DNA from 2 places in the Pseudarthrobacter sp. S9 genome. Region 2 is predicted to be linked to the other one. Evidence: riboswitches for the same ligand, from Rfam matches in the RefSeq annotation. Region 2 holds a riboswitch; the other holds the start of a gene.
What was found. Region 2 has a riboswitch for S-adenosylmethionine ahead of ACQCSY_RS11390 (DUF1737 domain-containing protein). Riboswitches for the same ligand answer to the same signal wherever they lie in the genome.
Positions count from the first base shown of each region.

Region 1 (4,354 bases), 1.0 Mb from region 2:
GTCAGGTTGGCCGCGACATTCCCGGGGTCCACATAGGCGATGGAGGCCACGAAGGCCGGGCCAAGCAGGCCGAGCAGCGCTCTGCGGGCCCCCGGATGCTTCCGCTTGCGGGTGCCCTGGGGTGTCGGTTCGTGTCCTGTTACGTCCAGCACTGCCAGCTCCCCTGATTTGGCGCGTCCGCGTTGACGCGATGATTGCTGCCGGCCGATGTCGCAGCCGGAGTCAAAGTTGTGACAGCCTACAAAAGATTGTTAGGTATACCGAAACAATAAGCCCGACGGGCGTCGCGTGCAATCCGGCAGGTAACACGCAGGTTAATAATCGGGTCAATGTTCAGGGCGAACCAGTCGGCCGGGCGGCCGGGTCAGACGGCTGGGTCAGGCCCGGAAGGCCCGCCAGGTCTGGGTCAGGTAGGGCAGCCGGAGGATCTCGCCGGAGGCATGGGCCAGGTGCTCGTGCAGATACCAGTCCAGGTTGCCCACGACCTTGGCCCGGGTGGGCTCCGTGGCTGCGAGGTAGTAGCTGCGGGACTTGGCCAGCTCCTGGATGTCCTCCGTGGTCACGGAATCCTCCCAGCGGGTCAGGTGGCTCTCCAGCCCGTCGAACTCGGGGCCCAGAGGCGGCTTGAAGTGCGGTTTGTGGACGTCGCCCGCGTGCATGATGCGCGAGAGCCGGTGCACCCAGGGGACGGAAGTGTCCAGCTGGTTCCAGATCAGCCCCAGGACGCCGTGCGGCCGGATGATCCGGGCGATCTCGGTACTGGCCAGGCGCGGATCGCACCAATGCCAGGCCTGGGCGACCGTGACGAGGTCGAATGCTTCCGGCTCGAGGCCGGTGTTCTCCGCGGTGCCCTCGACGGCGGTGACGCCCGGCTGCGTCCGGCGCAGCTGCTCCAGCATGTCCGCGGAGGGATCGACGGCGACACTGTGCAGCCCGCGTTCGACCAGCAGCGCGGTGAACTTGCCGGTTCCGGCACCGATGTCCGCGGCATCCTTCGCCCCCGCGGGGATCAGCCAGTCGGCCGATTCTCCGGGGTAGCCGGGACGGACACGCTCGTAGTGCTCTCCGCCGTCCTGGAAGCTCTGTCCGAGCTCCTGGCGTCGCTCACTTTGCAGTTTAGGTCCGCTGTGAAGCTTGGGGCCGCCGCGTGCCACGTGCGATCTCCTTCGGGAAGGTCCTGCTGTTACAGATACCTTTCGAATTTACCGCACGCCCACCCGTCCGGAGGCCGGTCCGGTTCGGGTGCCTAGTCCTGGGTGCAGGGCGCCGCGCCCGCGGTGCCGGGCGTGTTGGGCGCCCAGTGCGGGTAGCTGCGGGTGTCGTTGGACGGCACCCACCGGCCGGCGTCGACCACGTAGTCCCAGCCGAGGCCGGTCTGCCGGAGTTGCTGGATGCCGGCCAGCAGGCGCTGTGCGTCTTCCAGCCGCGAGCCCAGGCCGAAGCTTGCCCGCAGGGAGCCGGCGGGCAGGCCGAGCCGCTTGAGCAGAGGGTGGGCGCAGAAGCGGCCGTCGCGCAGTCCGATGCCGTGTTCTGCTGACAGATAGGCGGCCACCAGGCCGGCGTCGTAGCCTTCCACGGAGAAATTGACGACGCCGATGGTGCCGGTGCCCGGCTCCGTGTCCGCGAAGATCTGGTGGACTGTCACGCCGTCGATGCGCTGGAGCCCTTCGACGAGGAAGGAGCGGATGGAATCCTCATGCGCGTGCCACTGCTCCGGGTCCAGGGCCGCGATCACCTCGGTGGCGCGGGCCAGCGTGGCCGCGCCCAGGACATTGGGGGAGCCGCCTTCGTGCCGGGCGGGTCCGGTGGTCCAGCTGACGGTGTCGAGCTGTGCGTCGCGGACGGCGCCGCCGCCGGCCAGGTGCGGGGTGCCGGAGTCGAGCCAGTCCGGGCGTCCCACCAGCACGCCCGCGCCGAACGGCGCGTAGAGCTTGTGCCCCGAGAAGGCGAGGTAGTCGACGTCGTCAGCGGCGATATCGATCCGCCGGTGCGGGGCCAGCTGCGCGGCGTCGACGACGATCCTGGCGCCGTACTCATGGGCAAGGGCGGCCAGGGCGCGGATCGGCAGGATCTCCCCGGTGACGTTGGAGGCTCCGGTCACGGCGAGCAGGCTCACGCCGCCGTCCGCCAGCTCCTCGCGCAGCCGCTCGACCGTTGCCGCGAGCGTGGGCGCCGCCACGACGCTGCGGTGCGGCGCGTTCTGCCAGGGCAGGAGGTTGGCATGGTGCTCGATGTCGAGGTAGAGCACCTCGCCTGTGTGCCGGCCGTCGCTCACGGGCAGGCAGCCGGCCAGCAGGTTCAGGGAGTCGGTGGTGTTGCGGGTGAAGATGACGGAGTCGTCCGTCCGGCCGCCGACGAAGTCCCGCACAATGTTCCGGGCGTTCTCGTAGACGGACGTGCTGATCTGGGAGGCATAGCCGGCGCCGCGGTGGACGCTCGCGTAGAACGGCAGGATTTCGTTCAGGTAGGCCGAGACCACGGACAGCGCCGGGGCCGAGGCGCCGTAGTCCAGGTTGGCGTAGCGGACGTGTCCGCCGTTGATCAACGGGGCCTGGATCTCGGCGCCGGTCACTGCGGACAGCGGGCGCCCCGCGGCAGCGAACCGTGCGTCGACGTTGGAACCGGCACCGGATCGTTCGGCGTTGAAGCGCCCGGCGCCGGCGGTGGAGTGGAATGCGGGGGTGGCGGGAAAAGTGGCAGTTGTCATGGGACCTCGTTCGAAAGGACCCCACGCACCGGGGATCCGCGCTTGCCGGGTCCGCTCCGGACCGGCCAGGTCGTCACCCGGGGCACCCCACCGCGAATGGAGGGTTGCCGGCCAGCAAACCGGGGTTTAGCGCTGGCACTCGTGACCTGCATCGAGCGTAGGACATCCGCGCGGCGCGGGAAAAGGCCGGGCCAAATATGAAGCGGTTTGTTACGCGACAGGGTTGCCAGCGGTCCTCAGGCCGTCCGCGCCGCCTCCGTCTCCGTCATATGGCAGGGTAGTAGATTCTGGCCCGACAGGGTTTCGATGCCGGGTTTCCGGGCGCTGACCAGCTGAATGCTGAGGCCGAACAGGGCTTCCAGAGCCGCCGCGTAGTCATCCTGGCGGCCGGCCGCGGCAAGTTCCCTGGCGCGGACCGTCGGGATGTGGAGCAGGCGCCGGACGATCCGACGCAGGGCCAGGTTCACATCCTCACTTGGGGCGCCGCACCCGTGCTGCTTGGTGACGCGTTCCATTTCAGCGTCGAGGATTTGATGGATGTGTCGGCGCAGGGCAACGATGGCGGTGTCGACGACGCGGCCTGCCTCTTGTTCCTCGAAGCGGCGCGCTGCTTGCCGGACCAGGGCACCGGCGAGGCGAAGGGCCTCTGCGTCCGCCGGTGGAGCCGCGAGGCGCACCGATTCCAAGGTGATCAGGTGAACGCCCGGCAGGTCGGCTACCTGAGGGTCGAAATCATGGCTCGGGGCCAGGTCAATGACGGTCAGGGGATGCGCCGCGTTCTCCCTCCAACACAGCAGTTGGGCTGCACTGATGCGTGTCCCTGTGCCGCTGCAGCCAATAATGATGTCTGCCCGGGCGATGGCCGCAGGCAGCTCCCTGACCGTCAGCGCCGTTCCTCCCCTGGCCGCTACAAATGTGTCCGCGCGGCCGGACTGGGAGAAGACGGAAGTGGTGGCACACCGCCTACTTCTGAGCATCTCCGCAACGCACGCGGCGTAGGCTCCGGTGCCGACGAGGACCACGGACACGTCAGCCAGGGACGGGTGCCCTGATCCGTCAGCAGCAAGTTCAAGTGCCACAGAGGCTATGGACCTGCTGGCGCTGCTGAGCGGGGTCTGCGCCCCCACGTCCTTACCCGCGCGGGAGGCCGCCTGAAATAGCCGGATCAAACGCCCGCTCGCGGTGCCTGAAGCCTGTGCTTCAGCGAGGGCGCGGCGAACCTGTCCGGCGACTTCGCGCTCACCCACAACAACGGAATCCAGGCCGGCCGCGACGGCGAAAAGATGCTCTGTCGCCGATGCTCCCTGGGCGAGCTCGAACAGTGACGCGAGCTGGGGGACGGGCAGGCCGGTGATGAGGCAGACAGAATCCAGGGCATCGGAGCAGGCGGTATCAACATCTCCCGCGGACGGGACCTCGCAGTAGCGTTCGAATCGATTGCACGTAGACAGCACCACGGACCCGGAAACGGCGGAACTGCTGGCGAGGAGGTGCGGGGCCAGCTGCGAGGAAACGGAGTGCAGCCGGGCGGCAGATTCAATGTCCAGGTCCCGGTACTTCGCAACGAGCACCAGCAGAACCGCGCTGACGTCGGGGCCACGGGATTCGGGGTCCACGGGTTGAAATGTTCCAGACACAGCTGCTCTC
Region 1 is NZ_CP189576.1:3,410,005-3,414,358, forward strand. It holds gene ACQCSY_RS16420 (Nramp family divalent metal transporter) at 1-152, opposite strand, end outside; gene ACQCSY_RS16425 (class I SAM-dependent methyltransferase) at 378-1,154, opposite strand; gene ACQCSY_RS16430 (aminotransferase class V-fold PLP-dependent enzyme) at 1,247-2,707, opposite strand; SAM riboswitch class IV at 2,741-2,854, opposite strand; gene ACQCSY_RS16435 (glutamyl-tRNA reductase) at 2,944-4,344, opposite strand.
Region 1: it holds a riboswitch for S-adenosylmethionine, as region 2 does, so the genes downstream of both, ACQCSY_RS16430 (aminotransferase class V-fold PLP-dependent enzyme) here and ACQCSY_RS11390 (DUF1737 domain-containing protein) in region 2, are expected to answer to the same signal.

Region 2 (4,354 bases):
TCTTCCAGGCCCACGGAAAGCCGGACGACGCCGTCGCTGAGCCCGATCGCCGCGCGGGCTTCCGGACCCATGGCCCGGTGCGTCGTCGTGGCCGGGTGCGTGATGAGGGACTTCGAATCCCCCAGGTTGTTGGAGATGTCGATGATCCGCAACCCGTCCAGCAGCGCGAAGGCGGCCTCTTTCGCGGAGCGCCCCGGTGACGGGGAAAGCTCCAGCGTGAGCACGGTGCCGCCGGCCCTCATCTGCTTCGCCGCGAGCTCGTACTGCGGGTGTGATTTCAGCAGCGGGTACAACACCGAGCTGACCGCGGGCTGCTCCTCGAGCCATTCGGCCAGGCGCAGGGCCGAGGCCGAGGAGTGCTTGACGCGCAGCGCCATGGTCTCCAAGCCCTTGGTCAGGACCCAGGCGTTGAAGGCCGACAGCGCCGGGCCGGTGTGGCGCATGAGCTGTTTGACGGGTCCGTCAATGAACTCCTTGGTGCCCAGGATCGCCCCGCCGAGCACGCGGCCCTGCCCGTCGATGTGCTTGGTCCCGGAGTAGACGATCACGTCCGCGCCGAGGTCCCCGCAGCGCTGCAGGAGGGGGGTGGCGAAGACGTTGTCGACCACAACCGTGGCGCCGGCGGCGTGCGCCAGTTCGCTCACGGCGGCGATGTCCACGATTTCCTGCATCGGGTTCGACGGCGACTCGAAGAACACGGCCGTCGTGGGTCCCGCCAAGGCCGCGCGCCACTGATCCAGGTCCGGGCCGTCCACGAAGACCGTCTCGACGCCCCAGCGCGGCAGGATCTCGTTGAGGATCACAAAGCAGGAACCGAAGAGCGAACGGGCGGCGACGACGCGGTCCCCTGCCCCCAGCAGCGCGCCGAGGGCGGTGAAGACGGCGGACATGCCGGACGCCGTCGCAAAGCATGCCTCGGTGCCCTCGAGCAGCCGCAGCCGTTCCTGGAAGGTCGCGACCGAGGGGTTGCCGTAGCGGGAGTAGACGAAACGCTCGTCCTCGCCCGTGAACGCACGCTCGGCGGCGGCCGCGGACTCGTAGACGAAGCCTGAATTGAGGAAGATGGCCTCGGACGTTTCCTGGAAATTGGAGCGGTCAAGGCCGCCGCGGACTGCCTGGGTTTCGGGGCTCCAGCCGGCGGCGTCGGGATTGAAAGTCACTTAATTCTTTCCAAGGTTGGTGGGCAGGCCGCGGTTTTTCCAGCCGTTGACGGTCCGATCGCCGAAACGGTCGGTCTCGCCTTCGAAGCCCTCGAGGACGTTGTATGAGGTGTAGCCGGCCTCAGTGGCGGCGATCGCGGCGGCGATGGACCGGGCGCCGGAACGGCACAGGAACACGAGCTCGACGGCGGTGTCCTCCGGCGCCTGCTGCTTGAGCTGCTCCACGAACTGCGGATTGGGGATACCGCCGGCAAAGGTCCACTGGATGAACAACGGATCGTTTCGGCGTTCCGTCGCAGACGTGGTGTCCGGCATGCCGATGTGCGCCCATTCCCCTTCGGTGCGGACGTCCACCAGGATGGCGCCGGCCTCGAGCTTGGCCCAGGCCTCCTGCGGGCTGAGGTCTCCGGCGTAGCTCATGCGTGGCCCTCGAATGCCTCAGCAGAGCCGAAGTCGTCGCCGTCCAGGTCCTCGACGGCGTTGGCGACGGCGGCGTCCGCGCTGGCGATCGCGGCCGGAAGCACGACGGCCTGCGCCACGATGACGGAGCTGCCGTTGAAGGTGGCGGAGGGGTTTCCATGGAGGACGTAGCCCTCGGCCAGGGCCGCCGAGACGCGCTCACAAAAGGCGCGGTCGTCGGGGCCGGTGAACAGGCGGTAGGCCAGCTTCTCCTCAGCGGATGCCGGGCCGGGGGAGACGGGGGCGGGTGCTGCGCCAGGGGCAGCGGGTGCGGACGCGTCAGGCACGACGGATCTCCTTCTTTCACGCTTGCAGCTCGAATGGTCGATATGCCGAGTATTCACCTGAGGCACCCCGCCGCGAAAGGGAGGGTTGCCGACCGGCCAGTCAGGGCTTGGCGCCGGTTCTCATTACTCCCCAAAAACGTAACACTTCCGACGCCGGCCCGCACCGCCACCGTCGTCATGTTCCGTAACCGGGCCACCTGCCCCGCCGGATCAAACGCGGGATCAAACGCAAGTCACATCGGGCCCGGTCGAGGCGCCGGAACGGACGAAAGATGACCCGCGTTGCTGATCACAGAAAGTTATTCCGGGTAGTTGACAGGGAAATGTGAGTACTACTTGTTTGGGACCCTAATTCGGGGCCGCGTAGTTCGAGTAGTGCCTACTCGGGTGCTTCATGAGAGCGATCGCATTTACTGGGAGTGCTGATCCATTTAGGTCTCCAGAAGGTCTCAGAATGCAAAACAACACGCTGGGGGGCTATTGCATTGCGCTGAAAATGCGCCGTTCAATGCCCGGAAAGTGCAGGCAGCGCCCGTCACGGGTGCGCCCGGTCCCGTCATGCAGGCTGTGGACGATCGTCCGGGCCGACCCGGGAAATAACTCAACTCTGTCCCCAAGACCTGGCCCATTTATGCGGCCGGATCTGATCTCCAACAATTTCGTCCGGTTCAGCGCTGAGGGCTGCCGGAAATTCAACTAAGGAATTGGATATCCCATGGTCTCAGGACTCTGGATATCAGGGCTAGTGTGTAGACGGTTAGCTCAGGTCGTGGTTTGGCCCCGGGCCCTGTTCTGCTATTTGGCGATAGGTGGTGGGTGCCTGCTGGGTGCCGAGGCCGAGCAGGGCCTGGAAAGCTGCCATGGGTGTGCCACGCCGGTTGTACCGAAAGGTGAACTCGTCCATGTACACCTGCAGGTGTTCGTTGCTCACTGAGCGGTGGGTTCCTCGGAGCCAGGACTTGAAGTTGCTGATCGCGCGATGCACGCGGGGAAGGACCGGGTCGGTATCACCGACCTTCTTGGCGGCCCGCTGGGAGCGCGGGCGGTAGTCGTAGTCCTCCTTCTTGGCCAACGGTGCGTATCCCATCCAGCCGTCCGTGTGCACTATGGCGCCCGGAGCGACGGTTTCGGCGATGAAACCACACAGCGTCTCGCCGGAGGCGTCGGGGATCACCTTCATCCGTACCCGCCCGGAGCCCATGCCGCGCACTTCCACCGCGACGACCACCAGTGCGGCTTTGGCTGCGAGGTTCCTGCCGCCGCGCCGACCGGTCTCACGGCCGCCTACTTGGCATTCGTCGACCTCGACATCACCTGTCAGCAGGGTTCGTTCGGGGTTCACCATGGCCCGGCGCAGCTTGTGCAACATGGTCCAGGCCGTCTGATATCTGGTGAGTCCGAGCTGACGCTGCAACTGCCTGGCGGAGATCCCCGGGGTACCCGTCGTCATCAGGTAGGCCGCCCAGAACCACAGATGCAGGGCGGTGTGGGTCTTGTGCAGTACCGTGCCGGCGGTCAGCGAGACCTGGTAGTGACACCCGGCGCATTCCCACAGTCCGCGCGCGGCCACAGGCCAGACGACCCGCCCCTGACAGCGGGGGCAAACGTAGCCCTCAGGCCAGCGGCATTCAAACAGGTAGTCCAGACAAGCCTGCTCGTCGCCGAACCTCGCCTGGAAGTCCAGGACCGTCCGCGGAAAATCCGGTCTCGGCATTCACCCAGCCTACCTGAACTAACCGTCTACCCACTTCAGGGCTAATGCAAAGTCGCTGGTGATGGCCTGATTCGTGCGAGTCTGAGGGCCCGGTGGGCGTTTCTGGCGGTGTGTCTGGTGGCCTTGGCGATGTTGGTCGTTTTGGCCATCCGGTAGAGGCTGATGGCGAGGTTCCGCAGCGAGGCCATGAGCCGCGGCGCGTTGCCCGTGCGCACCTGGGAACCATCCTCGGCGAACGTGACGTCCCGGGTCCAATGCAGCCGGTTCTCGATCGTCCAGTGCCCGCGGACCCAGGCGTTGAGCTGCGCGGGGCTGGCTTTCCGGGCCGGCAGGGACGTGATCATGTAGACCGTTTCAACACTCCATTTCCGGCTGGTGAGCGGACGGGACCGGCGGGTGATTTGGGCGGCCTGGGCCGCGTGGGGGAAGAGGATGCCGGCCTCGATGGTGACGACCTTGATGACCCGGGAACCGGTGCGGCCGTGGCTGCGGTACCGCTGGCGGTCCCCGACGGGTACGTCCTTCCAGGGCAGCGCTTTCAGCTGCCGCTGCAGGCTCCTTTGGTTTCCCTTGACGCAAAGGACATAGTGCGCGCCGCGGCCGTGCAGGTAGGTGGCGTGGGAGCGTTGGGTGTGCATCGCATCGGCGGTGACCACCATGCCGTCAAGGTCCGTGAACTTGTCCAAAAGAGTCGTGAACAAGGTGATCTCGTTGGTCTTCACGCCCACGTCGAC
Region 2 is NZ_CP189576.1:2,383,898-2,388,251, forward strand. It holds gene ACQCSY_RS11380 (O-succinylhomoserine sulfhydrylase) at 1-1,160, opposite strand, end outside; gene ACQCSY_RS11385 (rhodanese-like domain-containing protein) at 1,161-1,580, opposite strand; gene ACQCSY_RS11390 (DUF1737 domain-containing protein) at 1,577-1,906, opposite strand; SAM riboswitch class IV at 1,920-2,034, opposite strand; gene ACQCSY_RS11395 (IS1595 family transposase) at 2,664-3,620, opposite strand; gene ACQCSY_RS11400 (ISAs1 family transposase) at 3,662-4,354, opposite strand, start outside.